2 regions of the Comamonas sp. SY3 genome follow, and region 2 is predicted to be linked to the other one. Evidence: riboswitches for the same ligand, from Rfam matches in the RefSeq annotation. Region 2 holds a riboswitch; the other holds the start of a gene.
What was found. Region 2 has a riboswitch for cobalamin ahead of ACCQ08_RS03655 (TonB-dependent receptor). Riboswitches for the same ligand answer to the same signal wherever they lie in the genome.
Positions count from the first base shown of each region.

Region 1: it holds a riboswitch for cobalamin, as region 2 does, so the genes downstream of both, ACCQ08_RS02065 (TonB-dependent receptor domain-containing protein) here and ACCQ08_RS03655 (TonB-dependent receptor) in region 2, are expected to answer to the same signal.

Region 1 covers NZ_JBGTYN010000001.1:456,086-470,768, reverse strand. Annotated here, with positions in the region: gene hemN (oxygen-independent coproporphyrinogen III oxidase) at 1-613, shown strand, start outside; gene ACCQ08_RS02080 (sulfite exporter TauE/SafE family protein) at 630-1,451, opposite strand; gene ACCQ08_RS02075 (cell division protein ZapA) at 1,899-2,318, opposite strand; gene ACCQ08_RS02070 (hypothetical protein) at 2,318-2,533, opposite strand; cobalamin riboswitch at 2,571-2,818, shown strand; gene ACCQ08_RS02065 (TonB-dependent receptor domain-containing protein) at 2,901-4,802, shown strand; gene ACCQ08_RS02060 (cobyrinate a,c-diamide synthase) at 4,825-6,246, shown strand; gene ACCQ08_RS02055 (bifunctional adenosylcobinamide kinase/adenosylcobinamide-phosphate guanylyltransferase) at 6,257-6,862, shown strand; gene ACCQ08_RS02050 (ABC transporter substrate-binding protein) at 6,862-7,884, shown strand; gene ACCQ08_RS02045 (FecCD family ABC transporter permease) at 7,956-8,933, shown strand; gene ACCQ08_RS02040 (ABC transporter ATP-binding protein) at 8,933-9,754, shown strand; gene cobO (cob(I)yrinic acid a,c-diamide adenosyltransferase) at 9,817-10,386, shown strand; gene bluB (5,6-dimethylbenzimidazole synthase) at 10,409-11,101, shown strand; gene cbiB (adenosylcobinamide-phosphate synthase CbiB) at 11,098-12,192, shown strand; gene ACCQ08_RS02020 (aminotransferase class I/II-fold pyridoxal phosphate-dependent enzyme) at 12,185-13,186, shown strand; gene ACCQ08_RS02015 (HipA family kinase) at 13,245-14,030, shown strand; gene ACCQ08_RS02010 (DUF3037 domain-containing protein) at 14,017-14,421, shown strand; gene ACCQ08_RS02005 (cobyric acid synthase) at 14,418-14,683, shown strand, end outside.
Region 2 covers NZ_JBGTYN010000002.1:128,582-143,264, forward strand. Annotated here, with positions in the region: gene nrdA (class 1a ribonucleoside-diphosphate reductase subunit alpha) at 1-328, shown strand, start outside; gene nrdB (class Ia ribonucleoside-diphosphate reductase subunit beta) at 343-1,476, shown strand; gene yfaE (class I ribonucleotide reductase maintenance protein YfaE) at 1,473-1,775, shown strand; gene ACCQ08_RS03635 (hydantoinase/oxoprolinase family protein) at 2,215-4,317, shown strand; gene ACCQ08_RS03640 (hydantoinase B/oxoprolinase family protein) at 4,320-5,996, shown strand; gene ACCQ08_RS03645 (MFS transporter) at 6,091-7,473, shown strand; gene ACCQ08_RS03650 (LysR substrate-binding domain-containing protein) at 7,663-8,643, shown strand; cobalamin riboswitch at 8,703-8,977, shown strand; gene ACCQ08_RS03655 (TonB-dependent receptor) at 9,209-11,254, shown strand; gene ACCQ08_RS03660 (ABC transporter substrate-binding protein) at 11,268-12,371, shown strand; gene ACCQ08_RS03665 (FecCD family ABC transporter permease) at 12,428-13,474, shown strand; gene ACCQ08_RS03670 (ABC transporter ATP-binding protein) at 13,471-14,262, shown strand; gene ACCQ08_RS03675 (ferredoxin) at 14,255-14,683, shown strand, end outside.

The DNA.
Region 1 (14,683 bases), on a different contig from region 2:
CATCCTGGTGCAGGACTTGCCCAGCCCGGCGGACAAGCTGGCCATGCTGGCCCAAGCGCTGGCCGCGCTGGAGGGTGCCGGCTATGTCTATGTGGGCATGGACCATTTCGCGCTGCCCGAGGATGCGTTGGCGGTGGCCAAGCGCCAGGGCCGCCTGCACCGCAATTTTCAGGGCTATAGCACGCAGCCCGATTGCGATCTGCTGGCACTGGGCGTCTCGGCCATCGGCCGCATCGGCGCCACCTACAGCCAGAATGCCAAGACGCTGGAGGAGTATTACGACCTGATCGACCAGGGCCAGATCCCCGTGGTGCGCGGGCTGGCGCTGACGCGCGATGACCTGCTGCGCCGCGCGGTGATCATGGGTCTGATGTGCCAGGGCAGCCTGGCGATCGAATCGCTGGAGCAGGCCTGGCTGATCGACTTTGCGCAGTACTTTGCCGCCGAGCTGGCCCAGCTGCGCGAGCTGCAGGCGCAGGGCCTGGTGGACGTGCGAGACGATGTGATCAACGTGACCGAGCTGGGCTGGTACTTTGTGCGCGGCGTGGCCATGGTGTTCGACAAGAACCTGCAGGCCGACCGCAACCGCGCGCGCTTCTCGCGCATCATCTAGCCTGCTGTGGCCCGTCTCAGACCTGCCAAGCCGCCAGACTCTTGTAGAGCATGTACAGCGCCAGGCACAGCAGGATGCCGCCAAAGATCTTCTTGAGCTGTGCCACCGGCAGGCGGTGCGCGGCACGGGCACCCAGCGGTGCGGTCAGCACGCTGCAGGTGGCGATGGCGGCCAGGCCCGGCAGCCAGATGTAGCCCAGCGAATGCGGTGGCAGGCCCTGAAGGTGCAGGCCGGCCACCATGAAGCCTGCGACATTGGTGACGGCGATCGGAAAGCCCAGCGCCGAGCTGGTTGCCACCGCGTTGTGCATCGGCACGCTGCACCAGGTCATGAAGGGCACGCTGATGAAGGCGCCCCCGGCACCGACGAGACCCGAGAGGCAGCCAATCACGCCGCCGGCCGCCAGCTGCCCGGCGGTGCCAGGCATCGGGCGCGTCCCTTGGCTGTTGGGCCTGCGGAACATGCGCAGTGCCGAGTAGCCAATGAAAAGGCCGAAGAACAAGCCCAGGTAGCTGCCCTTGAGCACCGCAAAAATGCCCAGGCTGGCCAACAGGCCGCCCAGCACGATGCCAGGGGCCAGGCGTTTGACGAGATCCCAGCGCACGGCACCATGCTGGTGGTGGGCGCGGACGCTGGACATCGATGTGAACACGATGGTCGCCATCGACGTGGCGATCGCCATCTTGATCGCCAGCTCAGGCGCCACGCCCTGGGTGCCCAGGATATAGGTGATGAAGGGCACCAGCACCATGCCGCCGCCGATGCCCAGCAGGCCTGCCAGAAAGCCGCCGATCAATCCCAGCAGGGACAGCGGCAGCAGAACGAGAGGATCAGCCATGGTGCGCAGTAAAAAGGCCACCTGAAACAGGTGGCCTGAAACCCCGCTGTCGCGGAGAGGAGAAGACAGGTTGGGCAGCCTGCCCGAAAAAATCAGGTGTTCGCAGCGGATCCACTGGACCGTCATCCTGAACCGGGGGTTCAGGTGGGCGAGGGCAACCTATCGTTGGGTTCATCTGACGCGAGACGATCACGCTCAATAGGTAATGTACCAAGCCCGTGCTCGTAGAGCATTGGTTCAAGGAACTATAAAGTCCAGCAGGGCTGCGAACGCTTCCATTGTAATCGCTCGCACCTGCTGCACCCGCCAAAATCGCAATTCAATGTGCTGAGATTGGTCAAAAAAGATAGCGTCCTACACAGCTCGTAGAACGCATGGAACGGTATTTTTAGCCAATGCATTGCATGGCGCCAGTATTTGGTGTTAGCGGCTGCTAACACGCTGCTGTCAGGCGCTGGCGGCCAGCGTTTGTACACCCGGGGAGGGAGCGGGAGCCAGTGCCGCATCGAGCCGTTGCAGCACCGATTGCAGACGGGGCTCATCCCAGTCGAGGCTGGCCTGCGCAGCGGCGGCGGGCTGGGTCTGGGCCTCGGCCATTGCAGCCGATTGGGCGGCGGCCTGCGCTTGCAATGCATCGGCCGTCTGGCTCAACTGGCTGTTTTGCACTTGCAGGTCGAGCAGATCAAAGGCCACATTGAGCGCCGCCAGCACGGCAATGCGCTCGCGGCCACGGATCTTGCCCGCGTCGCGGATGCCGCTCATGGCCTCATCCACATGCTTGACGGCGGCCAGCAAGCGTGCCTCCTGGCCTTCGGGGCAGCCCAGCATATAGCTTTGCTGCATGATGTGTACTTCCAGCTGTTTCATCATTCGTCCTGGTCAAAGGTCTTGGGCAGGCGTTCGATCAGTGCGTCCACGCGGGCGCGGGCCGCAGTCAGGCGCGATTGGAGGGAGTCGCGCTCCTGGGTGAGGGTGGTGACCTGCTCTTGCAGTTGGGCGTGGGCGCGTTGCAAAGCCTCATGACGGCTCAGCAGTGCTTCCACCCGCTCAAGCATCAGATCCATAGAAGGCGTAGTGGCCATAGAGAGACAGTCTTCTTAAGTGCGCAATGGGTTTAACGCTAAAATTGTACCCGTTGGTGCTCGCCCCAGTGGTTCACATGGGGGCAGTTCAACGGGAAGCAGGAGCGCTGCTTGTGCCCTACAAGCCTTGCGCAACCTGCGCTGCCCCCGCAACGGTAAGCGATGGTTGGCTTTTGCGCCATCCACAGCCACCACTATGCCACTGAATACCTTGAACAAGTGTTTGGGAAGGCGTGTGCTGTGTCATCGCCAGCCCGGATACCGGCCAACATAGTGGAGGTGCGTGGCCCAGGTGCTGCCACAGCTTCCGTGTTCCCCATTGCCGGCGGGGAGGCTGGCGCGGGGTGGTTCATCGCCAGCTCAGTCCATGTTTTTCTCGCCATTCACGACACGCCGCTGCGCGCGTCCCGTCTGCACGCCCCGTTGCCGGTTGTTCCCCTCCCGCTCCGCCATCGCTTGGGCGGTGAGCGCAGCGCTGCCTTGCGTGGCGCTGTCCGCGCAGGCGCAGCAGCTGCCCTCCGGCCAGGAAACAGCGGGTAAGAACCTGCAGGAGATGGTGGTGACCGCCAACCGCATCGCGCAGCCGCTGTCCGATCTGGTGGCCGATATGTCCATCATCGATGCGCCAACCATCGAGCGCCAGGGCCCGGGCAGTGTCGCCGATGTGCTGGCGCGGGTGCCGGGTATCCAGATCACGCGCAACGGCGGGCCCGGCACGACCACCAGCGTGTTTCTGCGCGGCGCCGATTCGCGCTTCACCGCCGTCTACGTTGACGGCGTGCGCATGGATTCGCAATCGACTGGCGGCGCCTCCTGGCAATCGATTCCGCTGGCGCTGATCGACCGCATCGAAGTACTGCGCGGCCCGGCTGCTGCCGTCTACGGCTCGGACGCCATGGGCGGTGTGGTGCAGATCTTCACGAAGAAGGGCGAGGGCGGCGTGCCCCAGCCCTATGTGGGCCTGGGCTTTGGCAACCGGGGCACGTTCACGGCCGAGGCCGGTATCTCCGGCAGTGCCGACGGCTGGGATTACGCGCTGGGCCTCAACCGCTCGCAGACCGATGGCTTCAATGCACGTACGGCCGCCACCGCCAACCCGGACAAGGACGACTACCGCAGCAATGCGGTCAGCGGCCGCCTGGGCTACCAGCTCAACCGCCAGCACCGGCTGGAGGCTACTTTGCTGGCCAGCGATGTGAACTCGGGCTATGACAACAGCCTGACCGAGGACGACCGCAGCCTCAACAAGATGTATGCGCTGGGCCTGAACTGGCAGGCGCAGTGGACCGCGCAATACAGCACCAAGCTGCAGTTCACCCAGTCTCGCGACTATTACGAAACCCGGCCCTCGCCCTACCAGACGGACACCCGCCTGCAGAACTACCTGTTCCAGAACGAATGGCGCCTGGGCGTGCACACGTTGACAGCTGCGCTGGAGCGGCGTGACGACGCATTGACCAATGGCGGCATTGACCGCGACCGCCACCAGAATGCGCTGGCGCTGGGCTATGGCCTGAACACCGGCCCGCACACGGTGCAACTGAACCTGCGCCGGGATGACGACAGCGAGTTTGGCGGCAAGACCACCGGCAGCGCCGCCTACGGCTATGCGTTTGCAACCCACTGGCGCGCCACGGCAACGGTGGGCACCGCCTTCCGTGTGCCCACGCTCTACCAGCGCTTCAGCGAATATGGCGATGCCTCACTGCAGCCCGAGAAAAGCCGCAATGCCGAGCTGGGCCTGCGCTGGGCGCAAGGTGCGCACAGCTTCTCGGCCACGGCCTACCGCAACCGGGTGACCGACCTGATCAACTTCTCGTCACCCGGCAACTGCGACAACCCATTCGGCTGCTATGCCAATGTGGGCAAGGCACGCCTGGAGGGTATCACCCTGGCGGGCACCACCAAGCTGGGCGCCTTCAACCTGCATGGTTCGGTTGATTTCCAGAACCCGCGCGACACCGAAAACGACAAGCTGCTGGCGCGCCGCGCCAAGCGCTATGCCACCCTGGGCGCCGAGACGCGTGCCGCAGGTTGGACCTGGGCCGCCGACCTGCAGACCAGCGCCAAGCGCTTCGACAATGCCGCCAACACCAATGTGCTGGGCGGCTACACCTTGTTCAACCTGTCGGCGCAGACCGAGGTGGCCAAGGATGTGAACCTGATCGCCCGGATCAACAACCTGGCGGACAAGCGCTACCAGACCGCACGCACCTACGCCACCGAAGGGCGCAGCGTGTATGTGGGTGTGAAGTGGATGCCGCGCTGAGCGCAGAGGGGATAAGCGAGCCATGACAGAGATGACGGTTCAGGACCGCCCAACGGCCTCTTGTGTGGCGCTGCTGATTGCGGCGCCCGCATCCGGCCAGGGCAAAACCACGGTGACAGCGGCCCTGGCCCGCCTGCATGCCCGCCAGGGCCGGCGGGTGCAGGTGTTCAAGTGCGGTCCGGATTTTCTCGATCCGCAGTGGCTGCGCCTGGCCAGCGGCCAGCCGGTGCATGCGCTGGACCGCTGGATGAACGGCGAAGCGGATGTGCGCGCGCGCCTGTTCCAGGCCGCGCAGTGCAACGATGTGCTGCTGATCGAAGGCGTGATGGGCCTGTTCGATGGCGCCAACAGCGCCGCCGAGCTGGCCAAGTCGCTGGGCATCGCTGCCGTGGTGGTGGTCGATGCATCGGCGATGGCCGCTACCTTTGGCGCCATTGCCCATGGTTTGCAGCACTATGACCCGGGCCTGCAACTGGCCGGCGTGCTGGCCAACCGGGTGGCCACCGCCCACCATGGCGAGATGCTGCGCAGCGGCCTGCGCGACCCGGCCCTGTGGCTGGGCGCGATGAACCAGGTCAGCCTGGATGCCGCCAAGCCGCGCGCCAACCTGCTGCCCGAGCGCCATCTGGGACTGGTGGCAGCCCATGAGCTGCACGACGCCGCCGAACGCCTGGATGCTGCTGCCGATGTGCTGGCGCAAACGCCGCTGGGCCAGCTGGCCTGGCAGCAGTGGCAGCAGCGCTGGACGGTGGCCTTTACCGCGCCTGCGCCCACCGCCCCGGTGCCCGCCTGGCTGGCCGGGCGGCGCATTGCAGTCGCCCGCGATGCCGCTTTCAGCTTTATCTACACTGCCAATCTGGAATGCCTGCAGGCCATGGGGGCCGAGCTGGCCTTTTTCTCGCCGGTCGCCGGGGAGCGCCTGCCCGCCTGCGATGCGCTGTGGCTGCCCGGGGGCTACCCGGAGCTGCACCTGCAGGCACTCAAGGCCAATGCCGGTCTGCAGCTCGATCTGCAGGCGCACGTAGAGCAGCGCAAACCCGTCTGGGCCGAATGCGGCGGCATGGTGGCGCTGGCCGAAGGCCTGACCGATCTGGACAGCCGCTGGCACAGCCTGTGGGGCTTGCTGCCGGCGCAGGCCGTGATGCAGCAGCGCCTGGCAGGGCTGGGCATGCAGCAGCTGCTGACGCCCTGGGGCATGCTGCGCGGCCACACCTTTCACTATTCGAAGCTGCAAAGCGAAGCCCAGCAAGTGGCGCGCAGCAGCCGCCCGGGCCAAGCGGCCGACAGCGGCAAGGGCGAAGCCGTCTACCAGCAGGGCAGCATCCATGCCAGCTATTTCCATGCCTGGTTCCCCTCGTGCCCGCAGGCGGTGGCCGCCTTGCTCGGGGTGGAGATGCCGGTGGTCGATCCGCAGGCCTGGCACAGCGGGGCACTGAACGCCTAAGATGCGCGGCATGGATCAATCTATATTCCATATCGATGGAGCACCGCTGAAGCTGCTGCTGCTGGGCGGGCAGAAATCGGGCAAATCGCGCCAGGCCGAGCTGCTGGCGCGCGCCTGGCTGCAGGCCGATGCCGGCCGCAGCGCCAGCCTGGTCGCCACCGGCACTGCGTATGACCTCGAGATGCACGAGCGCATTGCGCGCCACCAGCGTGACCGCCGCGAGCGCGTGCCGCAACTGGCGACCCTGGAAGCGCCGCGCGACGTCGCCCAGCTGCTGCAGGCCCACAGCCGGCCAGAGCACCTGCTGGTGGTCGATTGCCTGACCCTGTGGCTCACCAACTGGCTGATGCCGATGGAGCCGCCAACCCCAGCGCCCGCCACTGCGCCAGCGCCTGCGCAAGCCTGGCAGGCGCAGTGCGATGCCTTCATCGCTGCGTTGCAGGCCGCCACTGGCCCCGTCATTCTGGTCAGCAATGAGATTGGCCTGGGCGTGATTCCGATGGGCCGCGAGGTGCGCGCGTTTGTCGATGCGCTCGGTCTGCTGAACCAGCAAGCGGCAGCGGCCTGCAACCGCGTGCAACTGATGGCGGCCGGCTTGCCGCTGCAGATGAAATGATGGCTTTGTTTTTTGCTCTCCGACCCCGTCTGCGGCAAGCGCTGGCCTGCATGGCGCTGGGGGCCGCATGGCCGATGGCGTATGCGGCGCCGTCTGCCAGCATCGATGAACTGCGCCTGCAACCCTTTGCGAATGCGCCGGTCTGGAAGGACCAGGATCTGGTCACGCCCGTGGCCATCGTCGATGACCGGGGCCGCCAGGTGCAGCTGGGCCAACTGCCGCAGCGCATCGTGAGCCTGTTGCCATCGCTGACCGAGAGCACCTGCGCACTCGGCCTGTGCGAGCGCCTGGTGGGGGTGGACCGCTATTCGGACTGGCCTGCCTCGGTCAAGAAGCTGCCGGTGGTAGGCGGCGGTCTGGACCCGAGCGTTGAATCGGTCGTGGCGCTCAAGCCCGATGTGGTGCTGCTGTCCAATGCCTCCAAGGCGGCCGAGCGGCTGCAGGCGCTGGGCCTGAAGGTGGTGGCGCTGGATGTGAAGTCCAAGGCCGACATCCACCGCGTGCTGGGCACCCTGGGCCAGCTGTTGGGCGTGCCGCAGGCGCAGGGCGCGGAGCGGGTCTGGCGTGACCTGGAATCGGGCATTGATGCCGTGGTGCGCGAGCTGCCCGAGCGCACGCGCCATACCCGGGTCTACTTTGAGGTGAGCCGGGGCCCTTATGCGGCCGGCCCCCAGTCCTTTATCGGCGAGACCCTGACCCAGCTGGGCGCCGACAATGTCGTGCCTGCCGAGCTGGGGCCCTTTCCCCGGCTGAGCCCGGAGTTTTTGCTGCGCGCCCAGCCCGAGGTGATCATGCTCGGCAACCGCAGCATGCAGGCTGCTACCAGCTACCCGGGCTGGCACAACCTCCAGGCCGTCAAGGCGGGCAGGGTCTGCGTGTTCAGCGATGAAGAGTCGTATGCCATCGTGCGGCCCGGCCCGCGCATGGCCCAGGCGGCGGCGCTGATGGCACGCTGCCTGGCCGACAAGGCGCCAGGCAAGGCGCCAGGCAAGGCGCCAGGCAAGGCGGCGGTGGCGCGCTGATGGCTGCTCTGCCCACCTCTGCACCGGCAGCGCGGCGCGAAGCGGCTCCCGGCCTGCGCCGCAGTGCCTGGCTGGCGCTGGTGCTGCTGGTGCTCAGTGCCGTGCTGCTGCTGGTGGGCGCCAGTGTCGGCAGCACCGGTTGGGAGAGTGTGCTGCGCATGCGCGATGACCCCACTTCGTGGCAGATCGTGGTCGATATCCGCCTGCCGCGTTCGCTGGGTGCCTGGTTCGCCGGTGGCCTGCTGGGCCTGGCCGGGGCCGTCGCCCAGGGCCTGTTCCGCAACCCGCTGGCCGATCCCTATCTGCTGGGCAGTGCTTCCGGCGCGTCGCTGGGCAGTGCGCTGGGTCTGGTGCTGCTGGGCTCGTCCGTCACCAGCCTCAACCTGCTCTACCGCCTGGGGATGACCGGCATGGCCTTTGTCGGCGCGGCCTGTGCGGTGGCGTTGACGGTGGTGCTGGCGCGCCATGTGCAAAACACCTTGCGCCTGTTGCTGGCCGGCGTGATCGTCGGTGTGGTGCTGGGCGCCATGCGCGATCTGCTGGAGTTGCGCCACCCCGATATTCTGCAGGCCATGCAGGCCTTTACGCTGGGCACCTCGGCCTTTGTCGGCTGGGAAGGCTGCGCACTGATGGCCGGCGTGCTGCTGGTCTGCGTGCTGGCCACCTGGTGCTGCGCCCGGGTGCTCGATGGTTTGACCCTGGGCGAGGCGACGGCCGCCAGCCTGGGCCTGCCGCTGGCGCCGCTGCGCTATGGCCTGGTGGCGGTGCTGGCGCTGGCCACCGGCACCTCGGTCGCGCAGACCGGGTTGATTGCCTTTGTGGGCCTGGCCGCCCCGCACCTGGTACGCAGCCTGGTGCAGGTGGGCCATGGCCGCAGCACCGTGCTGGCCGCCGCGATGGGCGGCGTGCTGCTGCTGGCGGCCGATATCCTGGCGCGCTGGCTGGTCGCCCCGCAAGAGCTGCCCGTGGGCGTGCTCACTGCGGCACTGGGCGGCACCTATCTGCTGTGGCGCATGCACCGCAGCACCCGTTCGGCAGGAGGCCTGTGATGCCCGGCACTGCAAGCCCCGCTGCGCTGAGCGCCACCAATATCCATGCCGCTGTGCATGCGCGGCCGATTCTGCAAGGCGTCAACGCCCAGTTTGTGCAAGGCCGCTGGACCAGCATTGTCGGCCCCAACGGCGCGGGCAAATCAAGCCTGCTCAAGGTACTGGGCGGCCTGTGGCCGGCGGCACAGCTGCAGGGCGAGGTGGCACTGCTGGGCAAAAGCCTGGAGCGCTGGCCGCGCAAGCAGCGCGCCCAGGCGCTGGCCTGGCTGGGCCAGGGTGAGGTAGTGACGCAGGAGCTGACGGTGATGGACGTGGCCATGCTGGGCCGCCTGCCGCACCAGCCCTGGTTTGCAGCACCCAGCGGCGAAGACCATGCGGTGGTGGAGCAATGCCTGCGCGCAGCCCATGCCTGGGACTGGCGCCACCGGCCGGTGGCCGAGCTCTCGGGCGGTGAGCGCCAGCGGGTGCTGCTGGCCCGCGCGATGGCTGTGCAGGCCTCCGTGCTGCTGATGGACGAGCCGCTGGCCAACCTGGACCCGCCGCACCAGACCGACTGGGTGGACAGCATGCGGGCCTTGACGGCCCAGGGCACCACGGTGGTCAGCGTGCTCCATGAAATATCGGTGGCGCTGCTGGCCGACCATATGCTGGTGCTGCAGGCGGGCCGGGTGCTGCACCAGGGCCGCTGCGATGACCCGGCGACCCATGCCGCGCTGGAGGCGGTGTTTGACCACCGCATCCAGGTGCGCGCCATCGATGGCGTGTGGATGGCCTTGCCGCGTACCGCCACTGCCGCGCAGGCCGGCCAGCGCGGGCGCTGAATCCCTGCGAAACCGGACCTGGCCCCGCTTCCAACAACACAACGAAACAAGGAAAGATTGCAATGCAGATTGAAACGCCACCCAGCGAAAAGCCTTATGAAAAGCCCGAGGGCGAGCGCCGTGGCCTGGTGATCGTCAACACCGGTGACGGCAAGGGCAAGACCACGGCAGCCTTTGGCCTGGCGTTCCGCGCAACCGGCCGGGGCAAGGCCGTCAAGGTCTACCAGTTCATGAAGGTGCCGACCGCCCGTTTTGGCGAGCACCGCCTGTCCGAGCAAGTGGGCCTGCCGGTCGAAGGGCTGGGCGATGGCTTCAGCTGGAAGAGCCGCGACCTCGAGCACAGCGGCCAGCTTGCGCGCGAGGGCTGGGAAAAGGCGAGGGCGGCGATCCTGTCAGGCGCGTATTTTCTGGTGGTGCTCGACGAGATCACCTACCCGCTGATCTATGGCTGGCTGCCGCTGCAGGAGGTGCTGGACACCTTGGCCGCCCGGCCCAAGGAGGTGCATGTCTGCCTCACCGGCCGGCGCTGTCCGCAGGAGATCATTGACATGGCCGATACCGTCACCGAGATGACGATGGTCAAGCATGCGTTCAAGGCCGGCATCCCGGCGCAGCGCGGCATTGAAGACTGAGCCACCGCAGCCGATTGCTGGCATGAGCGATACCCCTTTCAACGCCCCCACCATCGCCGCCACGGCCTTCAGCGAGGCTGAGCGCGCGGCGGTCTACCGCGCCATCCACGAGCGGCGCGACATGCGCCACTTTGCCGGCGGCCAGGTCGACGAAGCGGTGCTGCTGCGCCTGCTGCGGGCCGCGCACCATGCGCCCAGCGTTGGCTTTATGCAGCCCTGGCGCTTCATCCGCGTGCGCGATGCACAGATGCGCAGCCGCATCCATGCGCTGGTGGAAGACGAGCGCCTGCGCACTGCCCAGGCATTGGGCGAGCGCGAGGCGGACTTCATGAAGCTCAAGGTGCAGGGCGTGCTGCAGGCGGCCGAGGTGCTGGTCGTGGCCATGCCGCCCGGGCGCGAAGCCCATGTGTTTGGCCGCCGCACCTTGCCCGAGATGGATGTGGCCAGCACCGCCTGCGCGATCCAGAACCTCTGGCTGGCCGCGCGCGCAGAAGGTCTGGGGATGGGATGGGTGTCGCTGTTCGAGCCCCGGGCGCTGGCGCAGTTGCTGGCCATGCCTGCCGGCGCGCACCCGCTGGCCGTGTTGTGCCTGGGACCCGTGCAGGCCTACTACGCCGAACCCATGCTGCAGCAGGAGCGCTGGGCCCGCCGTGCGCCTTTGCAGGACATGCTGATGGATGGGTGCTGGCAGCCAGACCCAGGACCGCAGCCATGAGCGATGGCGGCCTGTGGGCGCTGGTGCTGGCCGGTGGCAGCCCACTGCTGCAACTGGCTCAGGCCATGATGGATGCTGGACCTGCGCTGCACTGGCAGGCACCGATGGCGGCCTTGCTGGCCGTGTTGGTGGCGTTGCTGGTGGACTGGCTCTGGGGCGAGCCGCCGCTGCGGCTGCACCCGGTTGTCTATATGGGCAAGCTGCTGGGCCTGCTCGGCCAGGCGATTGCACCGCGCCAGGCGGACGAGCGCGCCTATGGGTGCTTTGTGCTGGCAGCGCTGGCCTGGTGCCTGCTGGCGGGCGGTGCTTGGCTGGTGTATGCGGCCCTCATGTATCTGCTGCAGGCAGTGCCTTGGTGGCTGAATGGCCTTGTGGCTGGGTTGCTGCTCAAACCGCTGCTGTCCTGGCGCATGCTGCGCAGCGAGGTGCTGGCCGTCGAGGCCGCGCTCGGCGAATCACTGCAGGCGGGCCGGGCCCGCTTGTCCTGGCTGGTGAGCCGCGATACCGCACAGCTCGATGCCGCCACGGTGCGTGAGAGCGCGATCGAGACCTTGGCCGAGAACCTGAGCGACTCGGTGCTGGCGCCGTTGTTCTGGTTTGCGGTGGCCGGCCTGCCGGGCGCGGCACTGTACCGGCTGGCCAACACGGCCGATGCGATGTGGGGCTACCCCGGCTGGCGCGGCCAGGGCGCGCAGCGCCGCCACTGGCAATGGGCGGGCAAATGGGCAGCCCGGGCCGATGATGTGCTGAACTGGGTGCCTGCCCGCATCACCGCAGCCTGGCTGGTGCTGCTGGCGGGGGGCCTGTCCTGGTCCGGGCTGCGGCGCGATGCGGCGGTCACGCCATCGCCCAATGGCGGCTGGCCCATGGGCGCAATGGCGCGGGCGCTGGGCGTGCATCTGTCCAAACCCGGCGTGTACCAGCTGCACCCGCAAGGCCGGCCGCCGCAGGCCCCGGATGTGCAGCGGGCACTGGCCCTGGCGGGCCGCGTGGTGTGGGTGCAGGCGCTGTGTGCCTTGTTGCTGGCCCTGGGTTTGGCGGCAAAGATAGGAATCGCCTCGATGGCGCAAGGAGTGTTGGCCCATGGCTGATAACGAGCATGGTGGCACCGACGCCTTGGGTGTGCCGGCGCATGATTTTTCCACCAACCGCAATGCCTGCGGCCCCTGCCCGGAGGCCGTGGCGGCCTTGCAGGCCGCGCATCTGGCGCAGTACCCCGACCCGCACTACACCGCGCTGCGCCTGCAGCTGGCGGACTTCCATGCGGTCGCCCCTGAGCGCCTGGTCATCGGCGGCAGCAGCAGCGAGTTGATCCACCGGCTGACCCAGCATGCGCTGCGCCAGGGTGCCACCCGTGTCAGCCTACCCAACCATTGCTATGGCGACTACGCCCAGGCGGCGCAGGTATGGGGCCTGCGCACCGGCGCCCGCAGCCCGGCCTGGGGCGAAGGCCTGCACTGGGCCTGCGAGCCCTCCAGCCCGCTGGGTGCGCAAGAGGACATCTGGCAAGCCTTGCCCGCCGATGCCAGCCACCATGGCCTGGTGCTCGATTGCGCCTACCGGCCGCTGTGGCTGGAAGGCCCTGCGCCGCCGCGCGACATGGCTGCGCTCTGGCAGCTGTGGACGCCCAACAAGGCGCTGGGCATGACGGGGGTGCGCGCAGCCTATGCGATTGCGCCCGAGGGCACCCCGCAGGCGCAAATCGATGCGCTGCGGGCACTGGCGCCTTCGTGGGTGGTGGGCGCCCATGGTGTGGCCATGCTGCAGGCCTGGGTCATGCCCGAGGTGCAGGCCTGGCTGGCCCGCAGTCTGGATACGTTGCGTCACTGGAAGGCCCGCCAGCTGGCGCTGTGCGAGCGCCTGGGCTGGGCAGTGCTGCCCGGCCACCAAGCCAATTACTTTGTCGCGCGCCTGCCGCTGGACCCGGCGGACCTGCCCGCGCGCCTGGCATCACTGCGCAGCCAGGGCATCAAGCTGCGCGATGCCCGCAGCTTTGGCCTGCCCGGCCATGTGCGCCTGGGGGTGATGGCGCCGGTGGCGCAGGCGGCGCTGGAGCGGGCCTGGCTGTCGCTGGCAGATGCTTAGGCCCGGCGAGGGCATGCAGCAACCGCTACCATTTGGTATGGATTTACAAACTTTGCAACTGCGCACCGTCTTGGTGGAGCGCTATGTGACGCCACTGCGCGAGGGCGGCTCGATGCCGGCCGTCGTCGAGGCGGACGATCTGGGCATGTATGTGCTCAAGTTCCGGGAGGCTGGCCAGGGCGTGCGCGCGCTGATGGGTGAGCTCATCTGCGGCGGCATCGCCCGCGCGCTGGGCCTGCCGTTGCCCGAGCTGGTGCTGGCCCTGCTGCACGCCAAGCTCGCGCAGACCGAGCCCGACCCCGAGATCCAGGACCTGATCCGCGCGAGCGACGGCCTCAATGTGGGCCTCGATTACCTGCCCGGCTCGGTCAATTTTGACCCGGCCGTGGATGCGGTCAGCGATGATTTCGCCTCGCGCCTGGTCTGGTTCGATGCGCTGGTCAGCAATGTGGACCGCACGGCCCGCAACACCAATATGCTGATGTGGCAGCGCAAGCCCTGGCTGATTGACCATGGCGCGACCCTGACCTTCCACCATGCCTGGGATGGCACGGTGGCCGACCCGGGCAAGCCCTTTGCGCCGATTGCCGACCATGTGCTGCTGGCCCAGGCCAGCCAGCTGGCCGAGGTGGACGAAGCGCTGGCTGCGCAACTGACCGAGCCGGTGCTGACCGCCATTCTGGCCACGGTGCCGGACTGCTTTCTGGCCAAGGCCGCAGAGGACCGCAACAGCCCGCTGCTGGCCGATCCGCAGGCGCACCGCGCCGCGTATGTGAACTATTTTCTGGCCCGCCTGCAAACGCGTGGCCGCTGGTTGCAAGGAGCCATCGATGCACGCGCATGATGTGTATGACTACGCTATCGTGCGCGTGGTGCCCCGGGTCGAGCGGGAGGAGTTCATCAACGCTGGGGTGATCGTGTCCTGCCAGCGCAGCGGCTACCTGCAGGCAGCGATGGCGCTCGATGAGGCGCGCCTGCTGGCGCTGGACCCGCAAGTCGATCTGCAAGCCGTCTACCGCCACCTAGGCAGCATCGTAGCCATTTGCGCTGGCGTGCCCGAGGCCGGGCCCATCGGCCAGCTGCCGTACCGCGCGCGCTTCCACTGGCTCACAGCCAAGCGCAGCAGCATGATCCAGACCTCGCCGGTGCACACGGGCCTGTGCACCGATGCGGGCTCGGCGCTGGAGCGCATCATGGCGCGCATGGTGCTGCCGCTGGGCAGTGCACCGCGATGAGCGCGCGCTGCATCATGGTGCTGGGCACCAGCAGTGGCGCCGGCAAAAGCTGGGTGGCCACGGCGCTGTGCGCCTGGTACCGGGCCCAGGGCTACAAGGTGGCGCCCTTCAAGGCGCAGAACATGAGCAACAATGCCCGCGTCGTAGCCACGCCCGATGGCCAGTGGGGCGAGATCGGCACGGCCCAGTACCTGCAGGCGCTGGCCGCAGGCGCCGTGCCCGATGTGCGCATGAACCCGTTGTTGCTCAAGCCCGAGGCCGA
Region 2 (14,683 bases):
CGGCATCCTGCGCCAGGTGGTGCCGGAGATCGATCGCTTGAAGGGCCAGTACGAACTGCTCTGGCAAATGCCCAACAACGATGGCTACCTGAAGCTCGTGGGCCTGATGCAGAAGTTTGTCGACCAGTCCATCTCGGCCAACACCAACTACGACCCGCAGCGCTTCGCCGACGGCAAGGTACCGATGCAGCAACTGCTCAAGGACCTGCTACAGGCCTACAAGTTGGGTGTCAAGACCCTGTACTACCACAACACCCGTGATGGTGCCGAAGACATGCAGGGCGCGGCTGCAGAAGACGACTGCGCCAGCGGCGCCTGCAAGATCTAAGCGGAGAGAAGGCGATGGCATACAGCACCTTCTCCAAGGTCGACAATGACCAGCTCAAGGAACCGATGTTCTTTGGCAATCCGGTCAACGTCGCCCGCTACGACCAGCAGAAGTACCCGATCTTCGAGAAGCTGATCGAAAAGCAGCTCTCGTTTTTCTGGCGCCCTGAAGAAGTGGACATCACGCAGGACCGGATCGACTACCAGAACCTGCCTGACCACGAAAAGCACATCTTCATCAGCAACCTGAAGTACCAGACCCTGTTGGACTCGATCCAGGGGCGCAGCCCCAACATGGCCTTCCTGCCGCTGGTGTCGCTGCCGGAGCTGGAGACCTGGATCGAGACCTGGGCGTTTTCCGAGACCATCCACTCGCGCTCCTACACGCACATCCTGCGCAACATCGTCAACGATCCATCGGTGATCTTTGACGACATCATGCGCAACGAGAGCATCAAGCTGCGCGCGGGCGACATCTCGTCGTACTACGACGACCTGATCCGTGATGCGATGCTGCACGCCCAGTTGGGCCCGGGCAGCCACACGATCAATGGCGTGGTGCACGAGATCGATGTGTACCAGCTCAAGAAGAAGATGTACCTGTGCCTGATGAATGTGAACATTCTGGAGGCCATCCGCTTTTATGTGAGCTTTGCCTGCTCCTTCGCGTTTGCCGAGCGCAAGCTGATGGAGGGCAATGCCAAGATCATCCGCCTGATCGCCCGCGATGAAGCGCTGCACCTGACCGGCACCCAGCACTTGCTCAACATCATGCGTTCGGGCCAGGACGATCCGGACTTTGCCAAGATCGCCAAAGAGACCGAGCAGGAATGCTTTGAGATGTTCAAGACCGCAGCCTTGCAGGAAAAGCAGTGGGCTGAGTACCTGTTCCGCGACGGCTCGATGATCGGCCTGAACAAGGACATTCTGAGCCAGTACGTGGAGTACATCACCAATATCCGCATGTCGGCGATCGGCCTCAAACCCGCGTTCGAAAACGCCAAGAGCAACCCGATCCCCTGGATCAACACCTGGCTGTCGTCCGACACCGTGCAGGTGGCCCCGCAAGAGGTGGAGCTGAGCTCCTACCTGGTGGGCCAGATCAACGCCGAAGTCTCGCTGGATGACCTGAGCGGAATCGAGTTGTGACTACGGTCAGCACCACGGACACCCTCATACGCGTGCTGCCAGGGGAGACCCTGCTTGAAGCGCTGGAGCGCACTGGCCACGACGTGGAATACCAGTGCCGTGGTGGCTATTGCGGCAGCTGCCGCCTCACCTTGGTCGAGGGCGAAGTCGTCTACACCCAGGAGCCGCTGGCCTTTGTCGGGCCCCATGAAGTGGTTCCCTGCTGCTGCGTGGTCAAGACCCCCATCAAGGTGGAGTGCAGTCTCCGGCAACTGGAAACCAGCGCCGACGACAAGAGCCAGCTGGCCTTGGATCTGTAGGTCTCTGCCGTTCTGTGCGCAGGCCCCATGCTGAGCTTGGGGCCTTTTTTTTGCTGCCTGCGATGCACAGCAATGACAGCTTTTTGTCTCAGCAATGCCTGCCGCCAGCACGTTCCCCTGCTGCTCTGGCGAACTTTACACAAGCAGGGTTTAAGGGGCTGGATGGCCGCTTGACTGCCCCTGCGCCCCTTGATGGGTACAGGCCGCCACCGCTTGGTGCAGCAGCGCGCAGGCCTGGTGCAGGGACGGTCAAAAACCAGGCATGCATGCACTGTGGCTGTGCAGGGCCACCGGGTTAGCGCGTAATGGTTTTTACCCGCGAAGCCTGGCTTGTGCCCGCCCTCGAATTTCTTGTTTGCGCCGACTGCGCGATCGCTTGATCATCGCTGCCAGATCAGAGCTTCTGATCCACACAGCTTGCATGATTCGGAGATACCAGATGGCAACAAGCCAAGTCATACGCGCCGGGGCAGATATCGGCGGCACTTTCACAGACATCGCACTGGAGGTCGATGGCGTCCTGTTCAGTGAGAAGGTCCTGACTGACTATGAGAAGCCCGAGCGCGCCATCGTCACAGGCCTCAAGCAGGCGGCGGCCCAGGCGGGGATCGCGCCATCGCAGATCGGCACGGTGATCCACGGCACCACCTTGGCCACCAATTCGCTGATCGAGCGGCGCGGTGCCAGGACCGCCTTCATCACCAGCGAAGGTTTTCGCGATGTGATCGAGATGCGCAACGAGGGCCGTTTTGAGCAGTACGACCTGGCCATCCAGCTGCCCGCACCGCTGATTGCCCGCAACCACCGCTTTACCGTGCGGGGCCGGCTTGATGCCAAGGGCCAGGAGCTGCAGCCGCTCGATGAGGCACAGGTGCAGGATGTGATTGCGCAGCTGCGCCGGGGCGAGTACGAAAGCGTGGCCGTGGGCCTGATGCACAGCTACAAGAACCCGGTCCATGAAAAACGGGTGCGCGCGCTGATTGCCCAGGCTTTGCCCCAGCTGTCGGTGTCCATCTCCAGCGAGGTCTCGCCCCAGATCCGCGAGTTCGAGCGCTTCAACACCGTCTGCGCCAATGCCTATGTGAAGCCGCTGATGTCCTCCTATCTGCAGCGCCTGGCCCAGGCGCTGGTGGCAGAAGGCATGCACTGCCCACTCTACCTGATCCATTCGGGTGGCGGCTTGATGTCACTGGCCAATGCTGCCGAATTCCCGGTGCGCCTGCTGGAGTCCGGTCCGGCCGGCGGCGCCATCTACGCCAGCGATTTTGCGGCCAAGTATGGCCAGGACAAGGTCGTCTCCTTCGACATGGGTGGCACCACCGCCAAGATCTGCCTCATCGACCAGCATGTGCCCAAGACGGCGCGGGTGTTTGAAGTCGCGCGCAGCTACCGCTTCAAAAAGGGCAGCGGCATGCCGATCTCGATCCCGGTCATCGAGATGATCGAGATCGGTGCGGGCGGCGGCTCCATCGCGCATGTGGACGATATGCGCCAGGTGCGCGTGGGGCCCGAGAGCGCCGGCTCCGAGCCCGGACCGGCCAGCTACAGCCGGGGCGGCGCACGCCCCACGGTAACCGATGCCGATCTGCTGCTGCACAAGCTCGACCCGGCCCGCTTTGCCGGCGGCAGCATGCGGCTGGATATGCCCGCTGCCGAACAAGCCATGGACGCCCATGTGGGCCAGGCCCAGGGCCTGGATGCGGTACGCGCCGCCTACGCGGTGGCTGAGGTGGTGGACGAGAACATGGCCAATGCCGCGCGCATGCATGCGGTGGAGTCCGGCCAGGACCTGGAGGCCTACACGATGATCGCCTACGGCGGCGCGGCGCCACTGCATGCCGTGCGGCTTTGCGAGAAGCTCGGCATCCAGCGCCTGCTGATCCCGACCGGCGCTGGCGTGGGCTCGGCCATCGGCTTCTTGCGTGCGCCCTTTGCCTATGAGTCGCTGCGCAGCTCGGTGATGCGCATGAGCCAGTTCGATGGGGAAGCCGTCAACCAGATGCTGCGCGAGATGGAGGTGGAGGTGAGCGCGTTTTTGCAAGACACCGGCTATGGCGGCGAGACCGTCAAGGAGCTGCGCGCCTTCATGCGCTACTGCGGCCAGGGCTGGGAGATTCCGGTCTCGGTGCCCGTGCAGCACTTTGGGCCGGACAGCGTGCCCGCGCTCAACGCGGCCTTTGTGCAGAACTATGTGGCTTTGTTCGGCCACGCGATCGACGGCCTTGACATCGAGGTGGTGAGCTGGGCACTGTCCTTGCGTTCCAAGACCTTGCCCCCGGCCCAGGCTGCGTTGCAGCAGGGCGGCACGCCGCAAAAGGGGGCCGGCACGGTGCTGGACCGCCGCGAGGTGTTCGACGGCAAGCAAGGCCAGTTCTATGCCTGCGACATCTATGAGCGCCTGGGCCTGCCCCGGGGCCAGGCTGTGCCCGGCCCGGTGGTGATCGTGGAAAAGGAAACCTCGACCTATGTCAGCCCCGGCTTCAAGGTTGTGCTGCAGTCAGACGACTGCATGCTGGTGGAACGCATCGACAGCGGAGTGTGATCATGGCAAACAATACAGACGTTCATTACCAAATCATGTGGAACCGCCTCATCTCGGTGGTGGAAGAGCAGGCAGTCACGTTGATTCGCACCGCCTTTTGCACCAGCGTGCGGGAGGCGGGCGACTTGTCGGCCGGCGTGTTCGACAGGCAGGGCCGCATGATGGCCCAGGCCGTGACCGGCACCCCTGGGCATGTGAACTCGATGGCCGAGTCGGTCGCACATTTTGCGAAGCGCTTTGAGCGCAGCACGCTCCAGGATGGCGATGTGCTGGTCACCAACGACCCCTGGCTGGGTACCGGCCACCTGCACGACATCACCGTCGTCACGCCGGTCTTTTATGGCCCTGACGGCCACAGCGAACACATCGGCTACTTTGCCGCCACCGCCCACGTGGTGGACATCGGCGGGCGCGGCTTTGGCCCAGACGGCAGCGATGTCTACGAAGAGGGCCTGTGCATTCCGCCGATGAAGTTCTTCCGCGCCGGCGCGCTCAACGAGGACCTGATCGAGATCCTGCGCAACAACGTGCGTGAGCGCGACCAGGTGATTGGCGACTTCCACTCGCTGGCTGTCTGCAATGCCACCGGCATGCGCCGCCTCAAGGGCATGCTGGCCGAGTTTGAACTGCGCGACCTGGAAGACCTGGCCCGCTTCATCTTTGACAACAGCCAGCGCGCCACCCGCGAGCGCATCGCCGCGTTGCCCGATGGTACCCAACGCTATGCGATGACCGTCGATGGCTATGAAAAGCCCATCGAGCTGGTGGTGGCCGTGGAGATTGCGGCCGACAAGCTGCGCGCCGACTTCGCCGGCACCTCGGACCCCAGCCGCTACGGCATCAATGTGCCGCTGACCTACACCAAGGCCTATGCCTCCTATGCACTCAAGTGCGCGATTGCGCCGGAGATCCCCAACAACTGGGGCTCGCTGGAGCCCTTCGAGATCAGCGCGCCCGAGGACTGCATCCTCAACGCCCACCGCCCGCGCCCGGTGTCCGTGCGCCATGTGATCGGCCACCTGATCCCCGATGTGGTGCTGGGCGCGCTGCAGCCCATTTGCCAGGGCGAGATCCCGGCCGAAGGGGCCAGCTCGCTGTGGAACCTGCAGATGCGCTTCAAGGGCATCACGCCGGCCACCCGCAACCAGCAGCACGAGATCCTGATGTTCAATACCGGTGGCACCGGTGCGCGCCCGTCCAGCGATGGCCTGAGCGCCACCGCCTTCCCCAGCGGCGTGCAGGCCATGTCGGTCGAGGTGACCGAGAGCATCGGCCCCATCATCATCTGGCGCAAGGAGCTGCGCCCGAACTCGGGCGGTGCCGGCCGCTGGCGGGGTGGTCTGGGCCAGCGCATCGAGGTGGGCTCGGCCGAAGGCTTCGAGTTCGACCTGAACGCCATGTTTGACCGCGTGCATTTTGCGGCCCGGGGCCACAACGGCGGCCAAAGCGGCGCGCTGGGCCAGGTCGCGCTCGATGACGGCACCGCCTTGCGCGGCAAGGGCAAGCAGCAGATCCCGGCCGGGCGCCGCCTGATTCTGGACCTGCCCGGTGGCGGCGGCAACGGCGATGCGGCCCAGCGCCCGGCAGCGCTGGTGCAGCGCGATGTGGCCTATGGCTACATCAGCGCCGAGCAAGCCCAGGCCGATTACGCCCATGCGGCACCACGGACCCCGGCCTGATCGCCTGAAGCTGGCCAGCGGCGCTGCCGCTGGCCCTTCCAGCGCGCTGGCCCGCTTTTCTTTTTCTCCCACAGCAGGACACCAAGGACTCCCGATGCGCACACAAAATCCCACGGCAAATGGATTTGCCGCCCCCAGTGCCAGCCTTACCGACTGGCCGTCCCCCTCGTCGACGGCCGCGCCACGCACGGTGCAGTCCAAGGAGCTCAACCGCGTCGTGCTGGCCTCGGTGGTCGGCAGCTTTGTCGAATGGTTCGAGTTTTCCGTCTACGGCTACCTGGCCGCAGTGCTGGGCAAGGTTTTCTTTGCCAGCAGCTCACCCACGATGCAGGTCACCGCGTCCTGGGCGGCCTTTGCGATTGCGTTTTTTGCCCGGCCCATCGGCGGCATCTTCTTTGGCTCGCTGGGCGACAAGTACGGCCGAAAGCGCGTGCTGACCATCACCATCATCATGATGGCCATCTCCACGTTCCTGATCGGCGTGCTGCCCGGCTATGCCAGCATCGGCATCGCCGCACCGTTGCTGCTGATCGTGCTGCGCCTGATGCAGGGCCTGTCCGCCGGGGGCGAGGCCAGTGGCGCCGCCATCTTTGTGGCCGAATACTGCCGGGACCGCAACCGCACCTTGCTCACCAGCTGGGTGGAGGTTGGGTGCATGGCCGGCTTCTTCTTTGGTGCCTCGGTGTCCGCGATCCTGACCGTGTTCTTCAGTGCCGACCAGATTCTGGACTGGGCCTGGCGCATTCCCTTTCTGATTGCACTGCCGCTGGGCGCCATTGGCCTCTACATCCGCAAGTACCTCGAAGAGACCCCGACCTTTGTCGCGATGAAGCAGCAGCACGATGCGCTGGCACAGGCGAGCTGGAAAGTGCTGTTCGCCACCCACAAGAAGGAGCTGTTCCAGTCGGCCGGCATCATCATCGTGACCAATGTCACCTTGTTCACCGTCGTCACCTACATCCCGACCTACTTTGTCAGCGCGCTGCATGTGGATGTGGCCACCGGCCTCAAGCTGTCCCTGGGCCCACAGCTCTTTCTGGTGGTGATGATCCCCCTGATGGGCATGCTGGCCGACAAGCTCAGCCGCAAGACCATGATGACCGCCGCCAGCCTGGCCATCGCGGTGCTGGCCGTGCCCTGTTTCCACCTGCTGCTCGAAGGCAGCACCGCCGCCAAGGTCTCGTCCTTGATGGTGCTGAACTTCTGCCTGGCCATGCTGCTGGGCAGCATCTACTCGATCATCCCGTCAATGTTCCACACCAGCGTGCGCTTCAAGGGCATGGCGCTGAGCTACAACGTGGCCGTGGCCATGTTTGCCGGCACCGCGCCGATGATCAACTCCTGGCTGATCGCCCGCACCGGCAACCCTGTCGTGCCTGCCTACTACCTGATCGGCGCGGCCATCATCGGCCTCATCGCCCTGGTCAGCAGCCGGGATCGTACCGGTCTGCCGATGCATGGTGATCCGGTGCAGTAAGCCGATGCGCTGCTGCGCGCTGCGCGCTGCGCCAGCCCGAACGCATCCCTTCCGGATGCGTTTTTTTATCAGCGTAACGGGCAGGGCGCAGCAGGCTGGAACGGTGTTGAGCCGGTCCGATGGGAGCCGGGCCGCCACCTATAATCATCGGCAGCCCGGGCAGTCGTCCTCCGTGCCCGGCGCCCCTCCATGAAATACAAGCTACCGCCCCTGCAGCCGCTGCGCGTGTTCGAGTCCGTCTTCCGCCATGGCTCCATCCGCAAGGCGGCCGACGAACTGTGCCTGACCCCGCAGGCCGCCAGCCAGCAGCTCAAGCAGCTGGAGAGTGCCCTGGACGTGCAGCTGTTCGAGCGCGGCACCCGTGGCCTGCTCGCCAGTGAGGAGGCGCAGACGCTGTACCACTATGTGGAGCAGGGGCTGGATGCGCTGAGCCAGGGGATGGAGGCGGTGCGCGCCCACCACAACGACGCACAGTTCCATATCCAGGTCAGCCCCTACTTTGCGACCCAGTACCTGATCCGCTCGCTGCCGTCGTTCACCAAGGATTACCCCGCATTGGATCTGCGCATCTCCATTGGCGTGGAGCTGCCTTCGTTTGACAGCAGTGATCTGGATGCTGCAATCGTCTGGGGCTATGGCGGTGTGGACCACCTCGATGAAACACCGCTGCTCGAAGACCTCAAGGTCATCGTTGCCGCACCCCAGCTGCTGGCCGAGCACCCGGTGGAAACCGCGCAGGACCTGCCGCACCACCGGCTCATCTCGCCGCTCAGCCACAACACCTTGTGGCAGGACATCTATGCCATGCTGGGCCTGGATCCGGGCGACAAGCATGCCAGCCCGATGCTGCTGCACACACACGATGCGATGCTGCAGGCCGTCCTCAGCGGGCAGGGGGTGGGGCTGCTGTCCTATGTGGATGCGCTCAGCTACATCCACAGCGGCAAGCTGCTCGCGCCCTTTGGCCCGGAGCTGCTGCGCCAACTGCCGATGGATAGAACGCCCAAATTCCACCTCTATACGCGCCGGGGCGGGGGGGAGCGGCCGATCCAGACCAGCTTTCGGCAATGGCTGCTGGGCCAGTTGAGCAGCACCGACTTCATCGGCTACGCGTCGCGCCTGCCGCCGAGCCGATCACGCCCCCCAGCCAGCGCTGTATCGCCGGGCTGACACAGCCTGCCGTCGAACGGCGCACCAATGGCTCGCGGCTGGTACACTGGCTGCGCTTTGAAAAAAGCCTATCTACAGGTGCTTGTCATGCACAAGTGAAACGGGAACAAGGTCGGGAGGAAGCTCCCCCAAGCCTTGGCTGCCCCCGCAACGGTAGACAGGAAAAGTAGCCGATGCGGCCCGCTCCCACGCGGGCCCAGTCACTGGGGTCGAGAGTGTGTCCATGCCTGCGAGGCCATGAGACACGCCCGCCCTGGGAAGACCGGTTACCGGGTCGGCGCCTGCGCCGTACCGCCTGTAAGCCCGGAGACCGGCCTGTTCGTAGTCGTAGCGTGTTCCGGACCTCTCTGTCCTGACGGCGCTCTCTCAACTGTCTGCGGGGTGTGGACGGCGGTTCGGCATGCGGCCCCGTCCCTGGGATGACCGCGTGCAGTGCGGCCCTCACATCAGGCAGTTTTCGCCTTTTGTTGAAATGACTGCAGTTCCTTATCCGAAAAACCGGCTCCTGGCAGCCGGTCGGCTCTCTTCCTCGTTGCGCCTGGTGGGTCACTCCTGTGTTTTGTGTTTGCCTGCCCTGGGCATGGCGGTGGCCCATGCGCAGGAGGCATCGCTGTCCGAAGTGGTGGTGACCGACAAGCGCAGCGAGCCCCATGCGCTCCAGCTGCCTTCCACCTCGGCCAGCAAGCTGGCCATTCCGCTGCAGGACCTGCCGGCCAGCGTCAGCTCGGTATCGGCTGTGCAGATCCAGGAGCGCGCCGACTACGAGGTGGTGGACGCCGTGGGCCGCAGCGTGGACCTGAGCACGACCGGCACCCCTGGCAACGGCGGACTGTCGTTTTCCAGCCGTGGCTTTAATGGCGTCAACTCGGTGGGCGTGGCCGAAGACGGTCTGGCCTTGGGCGTGGCCGCAGGCACCGTGGCCTATCCCAATTCCAGCTGGGGCTATGAGCGCTTTGATGTGCTGCGCGGGCCGGCATCGCTGATGTATGGCAGCGGCACGATGGGCGCCACCGTGAATGCGGTGCGCAAGGAGCCCAGCCGCGCCAGCTCGTCTGAAGTGTTGCTGGGCGCTGGTTCCAACGGCACGGCCCGTGCAGGCCTGGGCACCACCGGCGCACTGAGCGACAGCCTGAGCTACCGCCTGGATGTCTACGGTGATCGCACGGACGGCGAGCGCCAGCTGGGCAACAGCGACAGCAAGAAGCTGATGAGCGCCATCCGCTGGCAGGCCAGCAGCGATCTGCGCCTGGATCTGACGGCCGATGTCAGCGACCAGCGGCCCGAGCGCTACTTTGGTACCCCCGTCGTTGATGGCAAGCCGGTGGCGGCACTGCGCGACCGCAATTTCAACGTTCTCGACAGCGACATCCACTACAAGGACCAGCGCTACAAGCTCAAGGCCGAGTGGAACGTGAGCGACGCGATGGTGCTGCGCAACGAGACCTACCACATGAAGGCCGACCGCCACTGGAAGAACATCGAAGGCTACGACTACGATGCCGGCACCCGCACGGTCTACCGCTACGATTACCTGGAGATCGGCCACGATCTGGAGCAAAGCGGCAACCGCCTGGGTGCCGTATTCAAGCCCGGCCAGCACGAGATTGCGATGGGCTGGGACGTGTCGCAGGCCAAGTTCACCGCCCTCAACAACTCCCCATATACCGGCGAGTCCGATGTGCCGCTGACCGGTGGCACCAGTGGCTACTGGAACAGCCCGGACCCCTACAAGGCGCGCATGACCTCGCGCATCCGCCAGAACGCCTTCTATCTCGAAGACGCCTGGAAGCTGGGCGCGCAGTGGCTGCTGATGGCCGGCGTGCGCCGCGACCTGTATGACTTTGACCGCATGGACCTGCTCAGCCCGGCCCGTTTTGACAAGACCTTGGGCGGCACCTCCTGGCGCCTGGGCCTGACCCACAAGCTGGACCAGAACACCAGCGTCTATGCCCAGGTCAGCACCGGCCATGACCCGGTTACCAGTCTGCTGTCGCTGAGCCAGTCGCAAACCGGCTTCACCCTGAGCAAGGGCCGCCAGGTGGAGGTGGGCATCAAGCAGCAACTGCCCAATGACCAGGGCGAGTGGACCCTGGCGGTCTTCGACATCCGCAAGAAGGACATCATCACGCGCGACCCGGACCGCCCAGCGCTGTCCATCCAGGGCGGCAAGCAGTCGTCCAAGGGCATCGAGCTGGCGGGCAGTTGGCGGGCGACTACGTCCTGGCGCTTTGAGGGCAACCTGGCCTATGTGGATGCCCAGTTTGACGAGCTGCGCGAAGGCGCCACCGCCATTGACCGCGCCGGCAACCAGCCCGCCAATGTGCCGCGCTACACGGCCAATGCCTGGGCGCACTACCAGACGGGCGATTGGCGGGCATCGCTGGGTCTGCGCCATGTTGCCAGCCGCTACACCAGCAATGCCAATACCGCGCAGCTGCCCGCCTACACCGTGGCTGATGCCGTACTGGGCTGGAACCTGAACCGCAGCACCAGCTTGAACCTCGTTGGCCGCAACCTGACCAACAAGCGCTATGCTGCATCGTCCTACGGCTCGCAATGGCTGATGGGCAATGGCCGCAGCTTTGAGCTGATGGCCCATCTGCGTTTCTGAGCAAGGCCCAGGCATGACAGCAAGCACCTCCCGGCACATTCTGCGCGCGCTGGCGGCAGCGGCCGCCCTGGTGCTGGCCGGCTGTGACCAGCCAGCCGGCCCGCAGCCGCCCAGCCGTCCCACCCAGGCAGCAGCGGTCCCCATCGCCAGTGCGGCGGCTGCCGCGCCCGCAGGCTTGCGGGCTGCGCCGCTGGTGATCGATGTCTGCGGCCAGCCCCAGCGCTATGACCGGGTACCGCAGCGCGCCATCACGCACGATGTGAACATCACCGAGATGTTCCTGTTTCTGGGCCTGGGGCCCCAGCTGGTCGGTTACACGGGAATACCGTCGCGCAAGGAGATCAGCCCCGAGCTGGTGGACCAGTTCGCCCGGGTGCCCAAGCTCTCGTCGCAGGACATGAACCTGGAGACCATGCTGGAGGCACGCGCCGACTTTGTATTTGGCGGCTGGAGCTATGGGTTCCGCCCCGGCGGGGTCACGCCCGAGCTGCTGGCAAAGCACGGCATCGCATCCTATGTGCTGTCCGAGTCCTGCGTCCGCATCCACAAGCGTGAGCGTGTGGCGCTGGCCGACACCTTGGCGGACCTGCGCAATGTGGCGCGCATCTTCGATATCGAAACCCAGGCGCAGCCGCAAATTGCCAAGCTGCAGGCCTCGATCAACCAGCTGGCCACGCAGATGCGAGGCAACACGCAGCAACCGCGTGTCTTTGTGTTTGACAGCGGCGAGAAGATACCGACGACGGTCGGCGGCTTCGGCATGCCCCAGGCCATGCTGGATGCCGCAGGGGGCAGCAACATCTTTGCGGACATCCCCAGCAACTGGCCCCGAGGCAATTGGGAGGATGTGATCACCCGCGACCCGGAGTGGATCATCATCATCGACTACGGCCAGCCCAGCGCACAGGGCAAGATCGATTTTCTGCGTTCCAAGCCGGAGCTGGCGGGGGTGTCGGCCATTCGCGAGCAGCGCTTTTTCGTCATCAGCTATGCCGAGGCCACGCCAGGGCCGCGCAACGTGAACGTGGCGCAGCGCCTGGCTGCTGCCTTGCACCCGGATCGCCGCATCACGGTGGACCCCGTGCCATGGCTGCCTGTGGCGGAGTCCAAGCAGTGAGCCATGCGCCGGGCTGTGACGGCCAGCATGAACGCCAGCGGCGCAAGCCCTGGTCCTTGGCGCTGTGCCTGTTGCTGCTGCTGGTCTTGCTGCTGGTCAGTGGCCTGGCCGCCATCACCTGGGGCTCGGCATCGCTGCATGCCTCCACCGTGTGGTCGGTCGTCAGCCAGCAGCTGCTGGGCGGCGGCTGGCAGCCCGATGCAGGGCAGGGCAGCATCAGCCAGCAGCACTACCAGATTGTCTGGATGGTGCGCATGCCCCGGGTGCTGCTGGCGGCGCTGGTGGGCGCCGGCCTGGCCGTGGTCGGCGTGGTGATGCAGGCGATGGTGCGCAACCCGCTGGCCGATCCGTACATGCTCGGTGTGTCCTCCGGCGCGTCGGTGGGGGCGGTGTCGGTGCTGGCCTATGGCAGTTTGGCGATGGCAGGTATCTATGCCATGACCGCAGGCGCCTTTGTTGGCGCGTTGCTGGCCACTGCGCTGGTCTATGCGCTGGCCCAGCAGCAAGGGCGCCTGCATGCCACCCGGCTGATCCTGAGCGGTGTGGCCATTGGCTACATGCTGATGGGTGTGACCAGCCTGATCACCTTGACCGCCGGCCAGCGCGAACTGGCCAATGCGTTGCTGACCTGGACCTTGGGCAGCCTGGCAGCGACCCAGTGGAGCGCCCTAGGGCTGCCTGCCGCAGTGCTGGGCCTGGGCCTGCTGTGGCTGCTGCTGTGTGCGAGACAGCTCAATGCCTTGTTGGTTGGCGACGAGGGCGCTGCCACGCTGGGATTGAACACTGCCAGCCTGCGCCTGCAATTGTTCGTGGTGGTGTCCTTGCTGACGGGCACCATGGTGGCAGTCAGCGGTGCCATCGGCTTTGTCGGCCTGGTCATTCCCCACATCACCCGCATGCTGGTGGGCAGTGACCACCGCCGCGTGCTGCCCGTCAGCGCCTTGATGGGTGCAAGCTTTTTGGTATTGGTCGATCTGGCCGCCCGCACCTGGTTTTCGCCCAGCGAGCTGCCGGTGGGCGTCATCACGTCGCTCATTGGCGGGCCCTTCTTTATCTGGATGCTGTGGCGCCGCACCACGGCGATCCCGGGAGGCAGCGCATGATGCTGAGCGCCAAGCAACTGTCGTGGAGCGCCGGCCATGGCAGCCAGGCCACACCGATAGTGCGCCACGCCAGCCTGCAGGTGGCGCGCGGCGAATGTGTCGGTCTGGTGGGGCCCAATGGCTGCGGCAAATCGACCTTGATGCGCATGCTCTACCGTGTGCTGCAGCCCGATGCCGGTGGCCAGATACAGCTGCAGGGCCGCGACATCTGGCAGATGAGCACGCGGCAGTTTGCGCAGCAGGCGGCAGTGCTGGGCCAGGATACGGGCCTGGGCTTTGACTGCACGGTGCAGGAGTTGGTAATGATGGGCCGCTTTCCGCACCAGTCGCGCTGGGCGCGCGACAGTGCCGAGGACAAGGCCATCGTCAACGCCTGTCTGGCGCAGGTGCGGGCCAGCCGCCTGGCCGACCATCCGCTGTCATCGCTCTCCGGCGGTGAGCGCCAAAGGGTGCTGCTCGCCCGTGCGCTGGCCCAGCAGCCGCAGCTGCTGTTTCTGGACGAGCCTACCAACCACCTGGACATCCAGTTCCAGCTGGAGCTGCTCAGCCTGGTGCGCGCCTCGGGCTGCACCGTGCTGATCGTGGTGCATGACCTGAACCTGGCTGCGCAGTTCTGTGACCGCATCTACGTGATGCAAGCCGGCGTGATCGAGGCCGAGGGCAGGCCCGAGCAGGTGCTGACCTCGCAAACCATTGCGCGCGTGTTCCAGGTCGAGGCGCTGGTGGACCGCCATCCGCGCCTGGACAAGGCCCGTGTGAGTTACTGGATGGACAGACCCGATGGCTAAAAAACCTGATGCGTTGTTGCTGCTGGGCCGGGGTGGACTGGGGTCGGCAGCCAAGAACGAATTGCAGGCCTTGCTGCAGGCCTGCCAGCAGGCAGACCCCGACCTGGCTATGCAGCTGGCCTTTGTGGACCGCAACCAGCCGGCCTTGCCCGAGGCGCTGGACAGCCTGCGCGCCACGCTTGCGCCTGCAGGTGGGGCGCAGCAGACGATCGTCATCCAGCCCACGATGGTGCCCGACGAGCCGGCACTGCGTCGCTGGCTGCATAAGGTGGCCAGGCGCTGGCTGGCCAGCCAGCCCGGCCATGCCCGGCCCCGGCTGGTATTTGCGCAGCCGCTGCTGCAGTGGCAGGGCCTCGTGCCCGCATTGCTGAACCACCTGGCGCTGGCAACGTCGCGGCCCGATGTGGTGGCCGAGGAGGGC